2 regions of the Micrococcus sp. CS26 genome follow, and region 1 is predicted to be linked to the other one. Evidence: predicted binding sites of a transcription regulator. Region 1 holds the regulator's gene; the other holds the start of a gene.

Region 1 (6,363 bases):
ACGATGCTCATGGAGTCTTCCTTCCAGTAGGGCCCGCGGCACGCACGTGGAGTGGGGTGTGGCGCGAACGGTCGGTGAGCGGTCTGCACCTCCGACAGTACCAACGGCAGCCCGCTCCCGCCCGCCCGGAGGCGCGGCTGTGCGCGCAGAGCGGACGACGTCGGCGCCTCCACCACGTCGCGGAGGCGGTCGATGATGGACAATGGGGCGCATGCTCCCCCTCGTCGCACCCCTGACCGTGGCCGCCGCCGCGCCCACCGACTACGGCTGGCTCGGCAACATCGTCGTGGACATCATGGAGGCGGTCGGCCCGATCGGCGTCGGCCTGGCCGTCTTCGCGGAGAACATCTTCCCGCCCATCCCGTCCGAGGTGATCCTGCCCCTGGCAGGCTTCACCGCGGCCGGCGGCGCCTTCAGCCCGCATGCCGCGCTGGTCTGGGCGACGGTCGGCTCGATCGTCGGAGCGCTGGCCCTCTACGGCCTCGGCGCGTGGCTCGGCCGCCACCGCATGTACCGCCTCGCGGACCGCATGCCGCTGGTGGACATGGAGGACGTGGCCAAGACCGAGCGCTGGTTCATCCGATACGGCTACTGGACCGTGTTCCTGGGCCGCATGGTCCCCGTGTTCCGCTCCCTGATCTCCATCCCCGCGGGCATCGAGCGGATGAACCTCGCGAAGTTCACCCTGTTCACGGCGCTGGGCTCCCTGATCTGGAACGCGATCTTCGTCTACGGCGGCTACGCGCTCGGGGAGCGGTTCCACGTCGTCTCCGAGTACGCGGACGTCTTCTCCAACATCGTCCTGGTCCTGATCCTGGCCTTCCTCGCGATCTGGGTGGTCCTGCGCCTGCGCCGTGACGCCCGCCGCCGGAACGACCCGGACTGGCGCCCGCCGACCGCGGATGAGATGGCCGCCCGCGTCGAGGCCATCCTGGAGTCCTCCGACCACCGGAAGTGAATCGCATGCACCCCGTCCTGCCCTCCCCCCGCCGTGGCCGCGCGGCCCTCGGCCTGGCCGCCGTCGCCCTGGTGGCGCTGAGCGCCTGTGCTCGCACCGAGCCGCAGCCCGAGCCTGCGCCCGCCACGACGGCGGCCTCCGCCCTGCCGTCCATGGACATGGCCCCGTTCACGGTCGAGGTCCCCTCACACGACCTCGAGCGGGTGCCGGAGGCGAGCGTCGCCGTGCTCGAGGGCGAGGACCCGGACCACCACGGGGCGTGGCTGCAGGTGTCCGGGGCGCCGGCCTGGACGGACGCCATGGCCGGGGCCGTGCGCGACCAGATCGACCAGTACCGCCGGGACACCGACCCGAGCGCGGACCCGCGCCTGGAGATCCAGCCGCAGCTCGCCGTCGTGGCCGAGGACATCGCCGCGGCCCGCCTGCTCGCCACGGAGCGGCGCGGCACGGACTCCGTGTCCACCTCGCACGTGATCTGGTACTCGGCCCGCGAGGACCGCGTGCTCGAGACCGCCGATCTCTTCACCCCCGACGGCTGGGACGCGTTCCGCGCCGAGGTGCGCCAGCGCATGGCCAACGACCCGGACGTGATCGGCTCGCGCCTGGACTCGGCGGTCGACGCCCCGGAGCAGGTGGAGAACCGTCGCGTCTGGGACGCGGTGGTCTTCCTGCCGGACGGCAGCCTGATGCTCGAGGCGGACCAGGCGTCCATGGCGCCGGCCGCCGCGGGCGTGCTGACGGTGCGGATCCCTCGGGACACGGCGACCGCCTGGCTGTCCGACCTGGGCCACGTCGCCGCGGACGCCGCCTCCGCCCCCGCCGACCTGCGTCTGCCGGACCGCTCCACCCCGACCCCCGAGGAGCAGCAGCCGGAGCCCGCCCCCGAGCCGGAGCCCGAGACGTCCTCGTGGACGGAGGAGGCCACCGGCGCACCCGTGCCGCCCCCGTCCGCGCCCGCCGACACGGCGGCCCCGACGCCCAGCGTGACCACCCCGGTGCCGAGCAGCACGGCCCCGTCCTCCTCGGCCCCCGCGCCCACCCGCTCGGCCACGCCGTCCTCCCCGTCGTCTCCCCCCACCTCGTCCTCGCCGTCGGGCACGGGATCCGGCAGTCCGACGCCGAGCACCCCCGACCCGACGCCGACCTCCGCGACGCCGACCCCGACGTCCCCGACCCCGACGTCCCCGAGCCCGTCCGGTCCGTCCACGAGCGCGTCCGGTCCGTCCACGAGCGCGCCGGCCACGGACCCTGCGCCGGACCCGACCGAGTCCGCACCCGAGCCGACCGCCACCACGGCCTCCGCGTCCGCGTCGCCCACGTCGGGGGACCGCTCCAGCAGCACCCCCTGACCCCGGCGCCGGGCGCCGTCGTCGGCCGCGGTCTGCACCGTCGACGCGCGGCCGTGGCAGGATCGGGGCGATGACTGAGCACCTGCCCCGCCCCTGCCCGGACGCACCCGGCCCCGACGCCGTGCCGCCGCCCGCCGAGCGCGTCCACGCGCACGACCACAATCGGGACAAGGACCCCGCCCTCGTCCGACGGGAGCCGGTCTCCTTCGTCCGACGCGGCGCGCGCCTGAACGCGGGGCGGCAGGCCGTGTGGGACCGACAGGCGCAGCGGGTCCTCGTGGACGTGCCCCGCGGCCGCGGCGCCACCTCGGTGGACACCCAGGCCCGACTGGACTGGGCCGGGGTGTTCGGGCGCGAGGCCCCCCTGCTCGTGGACATCGGCTCCGGGCTGGGCGAGTCCACGGCGCAGGCCGCCGCCGACCGGCCGGACTGGAACGTGCTCGCCGTCGAGGTCTACGTGCCCGGCCTGGCCGCGCTCATGACGCGCGTGGAGCAGCAGGGCCTGGAGAACGTCCGCGCCGTGGAGGCCAATGCCCCCGAGCTGCTGGACGCCCTGCTCACGCCCGGCTCCGTCTCCGAGGTGTGGGTGTTCTTCCCGGATCCGTGGCACAAGAAGCGGCACCACAAGCGCCGCCTGGTCTCCCCCGCCTTCGCGGACCGCGTGGCGCGCGTGCTCGCCCCGGGCGGGGTGCTGCGGCTGGCGACGGACTGGTCGGGCTACGCCGTGCAGATGCGCGAGGTGCTCGAGGCGCACCCGGAGTTCGAGAACCTCTTCCCCGGGCGCGCCGCGGGCGAGGGCTCCCCGCTCACGCGGGTGCGCCGCGAGGGCAGGGAGACCGAGGTGGGGGCCCAGCCGCTGCCCTCGGGATGGGAGAGCGCGGCCGAGGAGGAGCGCCCGCTGCGGGCCGGCCTGGGTGAGGCGCGGGCCGGCGCGGCGGCCGCGGACCCCGTGGACCACGCGGGCGGCTGGGCGCCCCGGTTCGAGGGCCGACCGATCACGAGCTTCGAGGCGAAGTCCCAGCGGGCCGGACGCCTCGTGTTCGACCTGGCGTACCGCCGCCGCTGAGCACGGGGCCCGACGGGGCCGCTCAGGCCGGGGCGACCGGCCCGGCCGGGTCGGCGCCGTCCGGGACGGGCGGCACCGGCAGGCCGGCGGTCACCCGCGCGGTCGCCGCGAGCGTCACGGACCCGGCGTCCCGGTAGCCCCTCGGGGCGTCCCCGGGGGCCGTCGGCGACCAGCGGGCCGTGCGGTGGCCGCGGACGGCGGCCCCCGCCAGGCCGGGCCGCGGGGCCACCGGCAGCACGGCGGCGTCCGTCCAGTCCCGACGACGGCCGACCGCGCGGCCGACCCGGGCGAGGAGATCGCCCGGGGCCAGGGCGCGGAACGTCCGCCCGGACCGCAGGCCGAGGTGCGCGGCCCGGGCTGCCAGGGCGGCGGGCAGGCCGACCGCGCCCGAGACCACGAGGGCCTCGACGGGACGCTCGGCCGGCCACGGGGCGTCGGCGTCGTCGGGCTGCAGGCCCCGGTCCGCGAGCAGGCGCAGGGCGTGCGCGGCCACGAGCGAGCCGTACGAGTGGGCCTCCACGGCCCCGTGCACGGCGGTCCCGCGGGCGCGCAGGGCCGGGGCGGCGTCGTCGTCCTCCCCCGGCCCGTGGCGCAGGAACTCCCACCAGGCCCGGACATCCGCGGCGAGCATCGCGCCGCCGCGCCGGCCGGGGCCGTCGAGCACCACCCGCCAGGGTGTGGGCGCGGGGTAGCCGAGCCACGCGATGACGACGGGGCGGGGTGCGCCGGCGGCGCGCTGGGCGGCGGCGAGGTGGGCGGCCTCCCGGGCCGTCCCCCACATGGCCGTCTGGGGGCGGATGCCCATGCCGGAGACGAGCCAGGTCAGATGCGTGGCGGTCGCGGGGTCCCCCGCGGCGACCACCGCGCGCGGACCGTCCGGGCCGTCGAGGACGTAGTCCAGCAGATGCCGGGCGGGCAGGTGCGGGTCCATGCCCTCCGGCTTGAGGGCGTGGACGATCCCGTCCAGGGCGCTGCGGGCCTGCCGGCCGAGGCCGTCGCGCCGGGCCATGTCGGCGCGCAGCCGCTCCTGCACGCGGGACCGCGCGGCCGCCCCGAACGACGCCCGGCTCAGTCCTGCTCGGACTGCCACGTGGGCACCCGTCGGAGGCGGGCGCCGCCGGAGGGCAGCCTCCGCAGGCCGCTCGGGCGGGCCTCGCCCGCGGTGTCCGCCCCGGCCCGTGCCGCGGCGTGACGGCGGGCGGCCATCCGGTCGGCGTAGCGGGCCGAGACGTCGCCGCCGGAGCCCACGGTGAAGACGCGGGCCAGGCGGGAGGCGTGGTGGAGGCGGTCCACCTGGGCAGCCAGCTCGACCACGGTGTCCTGCAGCTGCTCGACCTCGCGCTGCAGCGCGATCACGCGGCGGATGCCCTCCAGCGAGATGCCTTCGCGGCTCAGGGCCTGCACGGTCTGCAGCCGCTCGACGTCGGCGAGGGAGTAGCGGCGGTGCCGTCCGTCCTGGCGGGCGGGGACCACGAGGCCGAGCCGGTCGTACTGGCGCAGGGTCTGCGGATGCATGTCCGCCATCTCGGCGGCCACGGAGATCACGAAGACCGGGGCGTGCCGGTCGGGACCCCCCTCGCGGCCCCGGTCCGCACGGGCGGCGCCGTCGCGGGCGCTCACCAGGCTGCCCTCCGGGCCAGCTCCCGCCGCGGATCGTCGCCGGCCGTGGCGGACTGCAGGGCCTCGACGGCGGCGCGGGCGTCGTCGTTGAGCGTGGTGGGCACGGTGACGCGCAGCTCCACGAGCAGGTCACCCGTCGTCTTCCCGCGCTCGACACCGCGGCCCTTCAGGCGCAGCACGCGGCCACACTGGGAGCCCGCCGGCACCTTCACCTTCACGGGGCGCTCCAGCGTCGGCACCTCGATCGTGGCGCCGAGGGCGGCCTCGGGGAAGGTGATCGGCACGGTGATCCGCAGGTCGTCCCCGTCCCGGCGGAAGAACTCGTGCTCGCGCACGTGCACGGTGACCAGCAGGTCGCCGCGGCCGGCCGGGCCGGGCGAGCCCTTGCCGCGGGCACGGACCTTCTGGCCGTCGCGGATGCCCTTCGGGATCTTCACCTCGATCGTCTCGCCGTCCGGGCCGCGCAGGGACACCGTGGTGCCCTGGATCGAGCCGCGGAAGGAGATCGTGGTGGTGGCGGTGCGGTCCGCGCCCTTCGTGGGGCGCGGCCGCGCGTAGCCGGCGTCACCGAAGCCGCCGGGGCCGAAGCCGCCGGTCTGGCCGGCGGCGCCGCCGAACATCCCGCTGAACAGGTCCGACAGGTCGGGCCCGGACTGCGTGGTGCGGGGGCCGCCCCCGCCGCCGAACATGCCGCCGAAGACGTCCTCGAAGCCGCCGCCGCCGGCACCGCCCGGGGCGGAGAACCGGGCGCCGCCGCCCATCGCGCGGATCGCGTCGTACTCCTGGCGCTCCTGGGGGTCGCTCAGGACGGCGTACGCCTCCGAGATCTCCTTGAACTTCTTCTCGGCCGCCTCGTCCCCGGGGTTCTGGTCCGGGTGGTGGGTGCGGGCGAGCTTGCGGTAGGCCTTCTTCACATCCGCATCGGAGGCGTCCTTGGACACCCCCAGGGTCGCGTAGAAGTCCTTGTCCATCCAATCCTGCGAGGCCATGGTGCCTCCTCTCGTGTGCATCGGTCAGGGGGTCGGCCGGCGGCGGGGTGGGCCGCCGGCCGACGGGGTCACTCGTCTCCGGCGGAGACCATCACCTGGGCGGCGCGCAGCACGCGGCCGTCCCGGACGTAGCCGTTGCGGAAGACCTGGACCACGTGGTCCGCGGGCACCTCCGCGTGCGGCTGGCGCATCACGGCCTCGTGCAGGGCCGGGTCGAACTCGACGCCGGCCAGCGCCGCCTGGTCGTGGCGCTCGAGGCCGAGGCCGGCCAGGACGGTGTCGAGCTTGGTCGCGATGGCGGCGAACGGGCCGTCCGTCAGGTCGCCGGCGGCGCGGGCGGCGTCGATGTCGTCGAGCACCGGCAGCAGCGCGGTGACGGCC
Region 2 (6,363 bases), on a different contig from region 1:
ATATCTATCGGAACACTGCTATTGTCTGCTAACCTGACTGCAAAATGAAACCCGCCATGTTCCAGACGCAATCTAGTCGGTTGATTGAGAGAAATCTCAGCTGCGGATCTCAGGAATATCGATTCGGGATTTGCGAAACTTTCAAGCGATACTCCAGGGATCTCCCATTGCGCCTCGGCGGCGAAATTAAAAAGATTCCACCACGCATCACTGCTCGAAGGGATTTCGCCAAGCTGGAACGACTTTGTCTTCTGCTTTTGCCCCATGGACTGCAGGGTACGATCAAGTCTAAACGGATTGAGAACGGTTGCGTAACTCCTGACCACATCCTGGCTCTGGTCAATGTCTGCGACAAGGAGGACGGCGCCGCGGGTATTCTTGAATCCTTCAATTTCGTCACGCGTGAGAGGAAAAGACGGACGGCTACGTTGCGCCTTGCCGATGAATCTACCCTTGACTTGGACTGGTATACGAGATATTAAGGTTGCTTTCGAGGCAAATCCTTCAGATGCATGGAGATCTACAAACCCGTCTGTTAATGGGGTCCTGTCGTTGGTGTCCAGAATCGCGTCAAGGCCACCGCACTTCGACAGAATCGTCTGAAAATACGCTACGGACAGCCGCTCCACATCCGAGGTACTCAACTTCTTCAAGACAATTCCCTCACACGTTGAACCGGAACTCGACCACGTCGCCGTCCTTCATCACGTAGTCCTTGCCCTCCATGCGCACCTTGCCGGCGGCCTTGGCGTCGGCCATGGACCCGGCAGCGATCAGGTCTTCGAAGGACACGATCTCCGCCTTGATGAAGCCGCGCTGGAAGTCGGTGTGGATCACGCCGGCAGCCTCGGGCGCCGTCGCACCGACCGGGATGGTCCAGGCGCGCGTCTCCTTCGGTCCCGCCGTCAGGTACGTCTGCAGGCCGAGGGTCGAGAAGCCCACGCGGGCCAGCTGGTCCAGCCCGGACTCGTCCTGCCCGGCCATCTCCAGCATCTCGGCGGCCTCCTCCTCGGAGAGCTCCACGAGGTCGGACTCGAGCTTGGCATCCAGGAACACGGCGTCGGCGGGGGCCACCAGATCGCGCAGCTCCTGCTGCTTGGCCTCGTCCCCCAGCACACCCTCGTCCGAGTTGAACACGTAGATGAACGGCTTGGCGGTGAGCAGGCTCAGCTCCCGCAGCCGGTCCATGTCCAGCTTGTCCTTGTCCTTCGCCGCGAAGATCGTCTCGCCCCGCTCCAGCACCGCGAGCGCGGCCTGGAGCGCCTCGAGGTCGGCGGGCTCCTTCTTCTTGCCCTTGACCTCCTTCTCGACGCGCGGGATCGCCTTCTCGACGGTCTGCATGTCCGCGATGATCAGCTCGGTGTTGATGGTCTCCATGTCCGAGGCCGGATCCACCTTGCCGTCCACGTGGACGACGTCGCCGTCGTCGAACGCGCGCACCACCTGGGCGATCGCGTGGGCCTCGCGGATGTTCGCCAGGAACTGGTTGCCCAGGCCCTCCCCCTCGGAGGCGCCCTTGACGATGCCGGCGATGTCCACGAAGGACACCGTCGCCGGCAGGATGCGCTCGGAGCCGAAGATCTCGGCCAGCTGGGGCAGCCGCTCGTCCGGAAGGTTCACCACGCCCACGTTCGGCTCGATCGTCGCGAACGGGTAGTTCGCCGCGAGCACGGTCTGGCGCGTCAGCGCGTTGAACAGGGTCGACTTGCCCACGTTGGGCAGTCCCACGAATCCGATAGTCAAAGCCACAGTCCGGCAGTCTACCGGCGGGCCCGCCGCGGCGGAGGCGTCCCGCACCGGCCCCGTTCCGTGGGCAGAACCGGCAGCCCCGCCCGCTCCGTGGGCAGAAAGCGCGCTCTCCCCTGTTCCGGGGGCAGAACCGGCAGGGTTTTCGCTTCCGGGGGCAGAAACCCTTGCTTTTCTGCCCACGGAACCCAGAGGCCCGGCGGCCACGGGGCCCGGCAGCCCCAGCCCCCGCCCCCACGCGCCCACGGAACCCAGAGACCCGCACCGCCCAGCACGCATCCCCGCCCAGATGACCGATCTGTAGGGTGGGCGGGCCGCCCAGACCCCGACGAGAGGACGCACACCTGTGTCTGCCGAACAGAGGACGACAGCCGAGACCGCAGGGCCACCGGGTCCACCCCTCGCCAAGTCCCGCGGCACCGTGCGCCTGCGCTCCAACGACTACCGGGACAAGCCGGCCGTGGACCCGCGCTACTTCACCGACCCGGAGGGCCATGACATGGCCGTCGCGGTGGCCGGCATCCGGCTGGCCCGGGAGATCGTCTCCCAGCCGGCCATGGCGGCGTGGGCGGGGCGCGAGCTGGCCCCGGGCGAGCAGGCGCAGACGGACGAGGAGATCGCCGACTACGTGCGCCGCACCCACAACACCGTGTACCACCCGGTGGGCTCGGTGCGCATGGGCGCCGAGGACGACGCCATGAGCCCGCTCGACGCCCGTCTGCGCGTCAAGGGCGTGACGGGGCTGCGCGTGACCGCCACGCAGATGCGGCGGGCCCCCGGTGGGGGGCCCGCCGCATCTGCGTTCGGGGGACGGACCGCGCGCTGGTCACGCCGGCCGCGCGCGGCTCCGTCAGAGGCCGGTCACTCGCCGGAGGCCTCGGCGGTCTCGCCCTCCACGGTCTGCCCGGCCACGGGGGCGGTGCCGCCGTGGGTGACGGAGATCTTGCGGGGCTTGGCCTGCTCCGCCACCGGGATGGTGAGGGTCAGGACGCCGTCGCTGTAGTCGGCCTGGATGCGGTCGAGGGCGAGGCCCTCGCCCAGGGTGAGCTGGCGGGCGAAGGTGCCGGCGGAACGCTCACGGGTGAGCCAGCGGCGGTCCTCGCGGGCCGGGTCCTCCTTGCGCTCGGCGCGGACGGTGAGGGTGCGCTCCTCCACGTCCACGTCGATGGAGGCCGGGTCGACGCCGGGCAGCTCGACCTCGGCGACGAAGACGTCGCCCTCGCGGTACAGGTTCATGGGCATGGACACGGTGCCGGTCGCGCGGGGCGTCAGACCGTTCACCAGGCGCTCCATCTCACGGAACGGATCGATAGGACGGGCCATGTCGGTTCACTCTCCTCGGGATTCGGGTGGGCGCCGCTGACACCGCGGCGTCTGACCACTACAACAGCACGCCCGGCGAACCTATTCCAGAAATCTGCGTGAAGTTCGATCAACTTCCAGGCGGGCGGTCAGGACCCTCCCGGCCCGGGGTCAGCCCGCCGAGGCGATCTCGCTCTCCACCACCCACTTGTGGTTCCTCATCCGCATGCCGTCGGACTCGTAGTCCACCATGTAGACGGTCTCATCCGTCGAGGAGTGCACCGTGCCCTCCGCACCCTGCATGCCCGGCATGTGGTCAGCCGCGAGGGTGACCGCCGCGCCGTCGGGCAGGCGTTCGGCGCCCGCGTCCTCCAGCTCCTCCTGGACGACCCACTTGTGGTCCGTCACCTCGGGCCCGCCCGTCGTCGGCCGGTAGTCCACGGAGTAGGCGGTGGTCTCGTACGCGCCCACGACGGTGGCGGCGGCCCCCTCCATCCCGGGCATGTGGTCCGCCATGAGGGTGACCTCGGTGCCCACGGGGTGGGCCGGGTCCGCGGCGGGCTCGATGCCCTCGGGGGCGGGGCCGCCGTCCATCGCGTGGCCCGCGTGCCCGCCGTGGGAGGACGACGTCGCCGCCTCTTCCCCTCCCGTCGCGCAGCCGGTGAGCGCGAGCAGACTCGCCGCAGTCACGGCGACGGTCCTGGTCCAGAAACGCATGGTCATCGTCCGGTGTCTCCTTCGTCATCGGTGGTCTGGGGGGCCTCGAGGTGCCCGAGCGCCGCACGGAACGCGGCCTCCGCCGTGTCGCCGTAGGGCACGAACAGCACCTCGTCCACGGTGCCGCCCACCTCGTCCGCCATCGCGTGGCAGGTCTCGACGGCGATCCGCGCGGCGTCCTCCATGGGCCAGCCGTAGATCCCGGCGGAGATCGCCGGGAACGCGACCGTCCGGGCGCCGAGCCCGGCCGCCACCTTCAGGGACTCGCGGTAGCACGAGGCGAGGGTGTCGGATTTGTCGATCGTCTTGGCCCACACCGGGCCCACCGTGTGGATGACCCAGCGCGCGGGCAGGCGCCCCGCCGTCGTCGCCACGGCCTGCCCGGCGGGCAGCCCCTCCGGCAGGTCGGTCTCGCGCAGGCGGCGGCACTCGGCCAGGATCTCGGGGCCGCCGCGCCGGTGGATGGCGCCGTCCACGCCTCCGCCGCCGAGCAGGGTGGAGTTGGCGGCGTTGACGACGGCGTCCGCGTGCGTGGCCGTGATGTCCCCGGGGGCGATGGTGAGCTGCATGGACTCACGCTAGGCGCGGGTGGGCGCCGTCGGACAGGGCCGGTAGCCTCGGCCCCATGAGCACCCCGACGCCCACCGGACCGACCCCCACGCCCCCCGGCGGCGAACTGCTGCCGCTGATCAGCCTCGCGGTGGAGCACGTGTTCGACACGCTCGGCCGGCAGTCCGTGTTCGCCCCGACGATCCTCGCCGTCGCCGCGGACGGCCAGCGCGGCATGTGGGAGCACCCGGACCTCGAGCCCGAGCAGGCGGCCGCCACGGTCGCGAAGATCAGCCCGCGCCCCACGCGGGCGGTGGCCGTGTTCGACGGCGAGATCGAGACGGTGGACGGGCCCCGCCCGGCCGTCGCGGTGGAGGCCTTCGACGCCGCCGCCCTGGCCTCGACCCGCATGGTCTTCCCGTATCTGCCCGGCGTGGCCGCGGCGGGCATCGCCGCCCGCGTCGACGGCGACCCGCAGGTCGTGGCCAACGGCCCCAACCCGCTCTTCGGCTGAGCCGCCCGCCACGACGACGGCGCGCCGCCGCCTAACGTGTCCCTGCGGCCTGCGAGGGTGGGGGCATGGAGATCCTCAGCCTGCTGCTCGCCCTCATCCTCGGACTCGTGCTGGGCGCCCTGGTGGGCGCGTGGCTCATGTGGCGCCGGGCGGCCGGCGGCGGTGAGGAGGCCCGCCGGGCCCAGGCCGAGCTGGCCGCGCTGCGCACCGAGCACCAGGGGGCACGAGAAGAGCTCGCGGCCGCCCGGGCGGAGCAGCGCGCGCTCACGGCCGCGCGCGCCGAGGACGCCGAACGCCAACGCGCGGAGTCCCAGGTGATGTCCACGCTCGCCCCGCTGGGCCAGCGACTGGCGGCCCTCCAGGAGCAGGTGAGCGTGTTGGAACGGGATCGGGCGTCACAGTTCGGCCGGCTCGGGGAGCAGCTCCGCGCCGCCGCGGCCACGGACCGGGACCTGCTGAACCAGACCACGTCGCTCATGGCCACCCTCAAGTCCACCTCCGCGCGGGGCCACTGGGGCGAGGCGCAGCTGCGGCGGGTCGTCGAGGCGGCGGGCATGCTCCACCACGTGGACTTCACGGAGCAGGCCACGCTGTCCGGCAGGGACGGCGAGCGCCTCCGCCCGGACCTCGTGGTGTCCCTGCCCGGCGGCAAGGCCATGGCCGTGGACGCCAAGGCCCCCATCGGGGACGCGCTGGCCGCCGAGGCCCTCGCGGATGAGCCCGGCGAGGAGGCGTACGAGCGGCGTCAGGCGCTGGCCGCCCAGCACGCCGCGGCCGTGCGCCGCCACGTGGACCAGCTCTCCGCGAAGTCCTACTGGGCCGGCCTCGAGCACTCCCCCGAGCTGGTCCTGTGCTTCCTGCCCGCCGAGTCACTCCTGGCCGCGGCCCTGGACGCGGACCCCGGGCTGCTGGACCACGCGTTCTCCCGGAACGTCGCGCTCGTCGCCCCCGTCTCCCTCCTGACCGCCCTGAAGTCCGTGGCCTATGCCTGGCGGCAGGACACCCTGGCCGAGAACGCCCACACCGTGGTGGCCAGCGCGAAGGACCTCTACGAGCGCCTCGGCACGCTCGGCACCCACCTGGACCGCATGGGCGGATCCCTCAAGACCGCCGTGGACCGCTACAACCAGCTCGTCGGCAACGTCGAGTCGCGCGTGCTCCCCGCCGCCCGGCGCCTCCGCGACGCCGACCCGGGCCTGGCCCCCACGCCGGACATCCGCACGCTCGAGTCCGCGCCCCGGCCCCTGGCCGCCCCGGAACTGGTCGCGGGCGTGGAGGAGGACGAGCTGCGCCGTCGTCGGGCGGAGTCGGCGCGGGAGGCGTGAGCAGGGCCGGGCGGGTGGGCCGTCGCGGCCCCGGAGATCCGACGCGCGGCCCGGGCGACAGCCGGGTCAGGCGGCGGCGAGGGCGAAGACCGCCCACGCGAGGACGAAGCCCATGACGCCGATCAGCGTCTCCAGCACGGTCCAGGTGCGCAGCGTCGTCGGCACGTCCATGCCGAAGAAGCGGCCGACCAGCCAGAACCCGGAGTCGTT

Evidence for each region. Region 1 encodes HspR, which represses chaperone genes until heat shock. Its sites were predicted from a motif close to AAGTTGAGTCNNNNNGACTCAACTT; they were not measured.
Region 2: a site for HspR is predicted at 3,161-3,185, ahead of ACZ1IK_RS10100 (Hsp20/alpha crystallin family protein). Genes of this name have one in related genera too.

Annotation. Positions count from the first base shown of each region.
Region 1 covers NZ_JBVFVY010000002.1:90,882-97,244, forward strand. Annotated here, with positions in the region: gene ACZ1IK_RS01320 (hypothetical protein) at 1-11, opposite strand, end outside; gene ACZ1IK_RS01325 (DedA family protein) at 212-958, shown strand; gene ACZ1IK_RS01330 (hypothetical protein) at 964-2,307, shown strand; gene trmB (tRNA (guanosine(46)-N7)-methyltransferase TrmB) at 2,378-3,373, shown strand; gene ACZ1IK_RS01340 (alpha/beta hydrolase) at 3,396-4,463, opposite strand; gene ACZ1IK_RS01345 (heat shock protein transcriptional repressor HspR) at 4,442-4,993, opposite strand; gene ACZ1IK_RS01350 (DnaJ C-terminal domain-containing protein) at 4,990-5,982, opposite strand; gene ACZ1IK_RS01355 (nucleotide exchange factor GrpE) at 6,051-6,363, opposite strand, start outside.
Region 2 covers NZ_JBVFVY010000027.1:12,751-19,113, reverse strand. Annotated here, with positions in the region: partial or broken gene ACZ1IK_RS10115 (DUF4365 domain-containing protein) at 1-653, opposite strand, end outside; gene ychF (redox-regulated ATPase YchF) at 664-1,749, opposite strand; partial or broken gene ACZ1IK_RS10105 (GMC oxidoreductase) at 2,150-2,497, shown strand; gene ACZ1IK_RS10100 (Hsp20/alpha crystallin family protein) at 2,608-3,069, opposite strand; gene ACZ1IK_RS10095 (YdhK family protein) at 3,220-3,771, opposite strand; gene ACZ1IK_RS10090 (O-acetyl-ADP-ribose deacetylase) at 3,768-4,334, opposite strand; gene ACZ1IK_RS10085 (hypothetical protein) at 4,391-4,828, shown strand; gene ACZ1IK_RS10080 (DNA recombination protein RmuC) at 4,894-6,153, shown strand; gene ACZ1IK_RS10075 (GntP family permease) at 6,220-6,363, opposite strand, start outside.